2 regions of the Brassicibacter thermophilus genome follow, and region 1 is predicted to be linked to the other one. Evidence: a T-box and tRNA genes for the amino acid it is inferred to sense, from the RefSeq annotation. Region 1 holds a T-box; the other holds one or more tRNA genes.
What was found. The T-box of region 1 lies ahead of leuS (leucine--tRNA ligase). A T-box ahead of a tRNA ligase gene usually reads a tRNA of that ligase, here a tRNA-Leu.

Region 1 (2,474 bases):
ACCTTTTTGGACATCAGTAAAAGCTTCTTTTTCAACATTACCACCTTTAACGACTTCAATAATTGGAAGACCAAATTTTTTAGCAAATTCCCAATCTCTAGTATCATGAGCAGGCACTGCCATTATTGCACCTGTTCCATAAGACATAAGCACATAATCAGATGTCCATATAGGTATTTCTTTACCATTAACAGGATTAATAGCCTTTAGTCCTTTTATTTCTACTCCCGTTTTTTCTTTTGCAAGTTCTGCTCTTTCAAAGTCTGATTTTTTGCTAGCTTGTTTTTGATACTCTCTTATCTCACTTATATTCTTTATTCTATCCTTATATTCGTTAATTAAAGGATGTTCTGGAGAAATAACCATATAAGTAGCTCCAAATAATGTATCTGGTCGTGTAGTAAATACTCGTAAATTTTTATCAGTACCTGCTATTTTAAAATCTACTTCCATACCTTCTGAACGCCCTATCCAATTAATCTGTTGGATCTTCGCACGTTCTATATAATCAACTAATTCAAGATCTTTTATAAGTTTATCAGCATACTCAGTAATTTTAAGCATCCACTGATTTTTTACTTTTCTTACTACTTCACCACCACACCTTGCACAAGCTCCATTAACAACTTCTTCATTTGCAAGCCCTATCTTACATTGAGTACACCAATTAATTGGCATCTCTTTTTTATAAGCCAAACCTTTTTCAAACAATTTTAGGAATATCCATTGAGTCCACTTATAATAACTAGGATCAGTAGTATTTATTTCTCTTGACCAATCAAAAGAAAAACCTAAAGATTTCAATTGCTTTTTAAACATAGCTACATTTTTCTTAGTAACTTCTCTAGGGTGAATTTTGTTCTTAATAGCATAATTTTCAGTAGGAAGACCGAAAGCATCCCATCCAATAGGAAATAGTACATTATAGCCTTCCAATCTTCTTTTTCTTGCTACAATATCTAACGCAGTATATGGTCTTGGATGACCAACGTGTAGCCCTTTTCCAGATGGATAAGGGAATTCTATTAATGCATAGAATTTAGGTTTTGATGTATCATTGCAAGCATAAAATGTTTTTTTCTCATCCCATATAGCTTGCCATTTTTTTTCAATTACTCTTGGATTATAAGATTTACTCACCTAAATACCTCCTATTACTATGTTAATTTATATCAAATTTATATCAAAAAAACCTTTCAACTCATTTAGAGACGAAAGGTTCGCGGTACCACACTAATTGACAGCAATATAGCTATCCACTCTTTTTGATAACGGTTATAACCGATCAAAGTTACTTAAATTCACTTTGATAGCTCAAAGACGAGTTCAGCTTCCTTTATTGCTACTTTTCACCATCCAGCAGCTCTCTTAAAATAAAGTATAAGCCTACTACTTCTTTTCATAGCTAATTATTCAATTGCAAATTATTATAACAAATTATATTATAAAAATCAAGAAGCAATCTACAAGTTCTTGCCACAGCATTTTTTGTACTTTTTACCACTACCACATGGACATGGATCATTTCTACCTATCTTATCTGATTTAACTACCATTTTTGAAGACCTATACTCATTTTTAATATTCTTTCTTTCCTCTTGAGTTAATATTTTATCCCATTGTGGTAAATTATAGAGCCATTTCGCCTTTGCTTCCATCATATTATAATACAATTTTTTAAAATCAATATTAATATTAATTTCACTTTCTTCGTTTAACTTTTCCATATCTAAAGGTTCAACCAAGCTAGTATTTAACCCGTCTAAAAAACCAACAAAAGTTATATCATCCATACCAAATTCTTCAGCAATATCATTTAACTTTCCATTAATATTAGCCTTTTTATTTTCTAAAATATACTCATAGTTTTTCTTCTCCATTTCTAAATATGGCTTCCAAAATTCATTATATTCTTTCTTTGTCATTTGTTTATATGCTAAATCTTTCCAACTTTCATATAAACTCATTTCCTCACCTCTTGCTAAAATATCTTTTAATACTTATAACTCACCTAAAACTCTATAGACCTTACTGTCCTTGGAAAAGGAATTACGTCTCTAATATTGCTCATTCCAGTAATATACATTACAGCTCTTTCAAAGCCTAGTCCATATCCAGCATGCTTCGTTCCACCATATTTTCTTAAATCTAAATACCACCAATAATCTTCTTTTTTCATTTTCATTTCATCCATTCTAGCTTCAAGGACATCTAATCTTTCTTCTCTTTGGCTCCCTCCTATTATTTCACCAACTCCAGGAACTAATAAATCCATAGCTGCAACAGTCTTATTATCGTCATTAAGCCTCATATAAAAAGCTTTAATATCTTTTGGATAATCTGTAATAAAAACTGGCTTGTTAAATACTTTTTCTGTAATATATCTCTCATGCTCTGTTTGGAGATCCATTCCCCATTCTACAGGATACTCAAAATTTTGTCCAGATTTTTTAAGAATATCAATTGCTTCAGTA
Region 2 (2,474 bases), 770 kb from region 1:
CTTTTGAGCCAAGGGGAAACAACGGTTTTGGATATGATCCATTGTTTATTGTTGACGGATATGATAAAACTTTTGCAGAATTAGGTGAGGAAATAAAAAATAAGATAAGCCATAGGGCAAATGCACTTAAAAATTTAAAAAATGAACTCGATAGGATAGCAAAGGATGATAGATAGTGAAGATAGCAGTTATAAGTGATACTCATGGATATATATATGGAGTTGTTAAAGCTTTAAAAAAGATAGAAAAAGTAGAGTCAATTGTTCATCTTGGTGATTATGCAGAAGATTCGTTAAAAATTTCTGAAATGATAGACTTACCTGTTACTGTAGTGAGGGGAAATTGTGATGCTTTTAAGGAGAAAAGTAAGTTATATCCAAAGGAAAATATTTTAGAAATTAATAATTTTAAAATATTTTTAACTCATGGAGATGAATATGGTATAAAATTTGGTCTTGAGAGATTATATTATAGAGCAAAAGAATTAGACGTAAACGCAGTGTTTTTTGGTCATACTCATATTCCTATGTCTACACATTATGATGATATATTTTTTTTAAATCCTGGAAGTCCTACTATGCCTCGCTGTGGAGCATGTAAAACTTTTTGTATAGTAGAAATAGGAAAAAAGATAAGTGCTAAACATGTAGAGGTGAAATAACGGCACATTAGATTATTTGTTTAGATGTAGAAAATATTATTGACAACGTTATTTCTTTTTGCTATAATTCTATATTGTTAGTTAGTATTGCGGGTGTAGCTCAGTGGTAGAGCCCTGGCTTCCCAAGCCAGTTGCGAGGGTTCGATTCCCTTCACCCGCTCCAATAAACTTTTGCACCTATAGCTCAGTTGGATAGAGCAACGGACTTCTAATCCGTGTGCCGGGGGTTCGAATCCTCCTAGGTGCACCAAAATATGGTGGGTATAGCTCAGTTGGTTAGAGCGCTAGATTGTGGCTCTAGAGGCCAAGGGTTCGAGTCCCTTTATCCACCCCACTTTTATGTTTTATTTATCATGCGGGAATGGCGGAATTGGCAGACGCGCTAGACTTAGGATCTAGTGCCTTTGGCGTGGGGGTTCAAGTCCTCTTTCCCGCACCACTATAATATATTGAATATGCGGAAGTGGCTCAGTGGTAGAGCATCGCCTTGCCAAGGCGAGGGTCGCGAGTTCGAATCTCGTCTTCCGCTCCAACAAATAAGTTGACTAAAAAGTCAACTTTATTAATATGTGCGCCCTTAGCTCAGTTGGATAGAGTCGCTGACTTCGAATCAGTTGGTCGGGGGTTCGAGTCCCTCAGGGCGCGCCAAAAAAGGGGAACAAATAGCACTCCACTAGAATATAATATATATAATAATTATATTCTGTGGGGTGTTTATTTATGTTAATACATGTAGTGAAAAGAGGAGAGACGCTTTGGAGCATTTCAAATAACTACGGAGTAACTATGAATCAAATAATTGATATAAATGAATTAGAAAATCCTGAATTACTAATGGTAGGGCAGGCTTTAATAATTCCTGTAAATAATAATATTCACATAGTTCGTCCTAGAGAAACTCTTTGGTATATTGCTCAAAGATACGGAGTTACTGTTGAAGCATTAATGATTGAAAACAGGATCATTAATCCTAATATGATTTTTGTGGGCCAAGAAATACATATTCCAAAACCTAATATTCTAGTAAATGGATATTTAACCATTAATGAAATAGATAAGACAGAAATTATTGAACAGACTAAAGAGTATTTAACTTATATCAGTATGTTTAGCTATAGAATACAAGAAGATGGAGGTATAATACCTTTAGAAGATGATTCTGAAGTACAAATATCTCTTAAATCTAGTATTTTACCGTTAATGACTATAACAAATTTTGATGAAGATGGCTTTAATTCTAATTTAGTTCATTCAATTCTTTCTAGCATTGAGATACAGGAAAGATTATTTATAAATATTCTTAGTACAATGAGACAAAAGGGTTTTAGGGGAATAAATATAGATTTTGAATATGTTTTTCCTTATGATAGTGAATTATACAATCAGTTTTTACATAGAATAGTAGAAGTAATGCATGCTAATGGATATATAGTATCTACAGCACTTGCACCTAAAATTAATGCAGAACAGAAGGGATTGTTATATAAAGCACATGATTACCTTGTTCACGGCCAATTGTCGGATTTTGTAGTATTGATGACTTATGAGTGGGGGTGGCCAGGAGGACCACCTTTAGCAGTAGCCCCAGCTAACGAAGTAAGAAAAGTTTTAGACTATGCTATTACAGTTATACCTAGATGGAAAATATTTATGGGTATACCGCTATATGGAAGAGATTGGAAACTACCATATGTTAGAGGTAAAACAATTGCAGCTACTATTACACCTAAAGAAGCTTTAAGAAGGGCTATAGAACACAGATCTCAGATATATTATGATGATTTATATCAAACTCCATATTACTATTATACAG

Region 2: it has a tRNA-Leu gene. The T-box ahead of leuS (leucine--tRNA ligase) is inferred to sense a tRNA for this amino acid. The anticodon was not compared.

What each region holds. Positions count from the first base shown of each region.
Region 1 covers NZ_AP042446.1:1,613,517-1,615,990, reverse strand. Annotated here, with positions in the region: gene leuS (leucine--tRNA ligase) at 1-1,140, opposite strand, end outside; T-box leader at 1,205-1,412, opposite strand; gene ACZ41D_RS07590 (SEC-C metal-binding domain-containing protein) at 1,464-1,967, opposite strand; gene asnS (asparagine--tRNA ligase) at 2,012-2,474, opposite strand, start outside.
Region 2 covers NZ_AP042446.1:843,741-846,214, forward strand. Annotated here, with positions in the region: gene ACZ41D_RS03990 (XTP/dITP diphosphatase) at 1-176, shown strand, start outside; gene ACZ41D_RS03995 (metallophosphoesterase family protein) at 176-661, shown strand; tRNA gene ACZ41D_RS04000 (tRNA-Gly) at 751-824, shown strand; tRNA gene ACZ41D_RS04005 (tRNA-Arg) at 835-911, shown strand; tRNA gene ACZ41D_RS04010 (tRNA-His) at 919-995, shown strand; tRNA gene ACZ41D_RS04015 (tRNA-Leu) at 1,017-1,100, shown strand; tRNA gene ACZ41D_RS04020 (tRNA-Gly) at 1,119-1,193, shown strand; tRNA gene ACZ41D_RS04025 (tRNA-Arg) at 1,233-1,309, shown strand; gene ACZ41D_RS04030 (glycoside hydrolase family 18 protein) at 1,382-2,474, shown strand, end outside.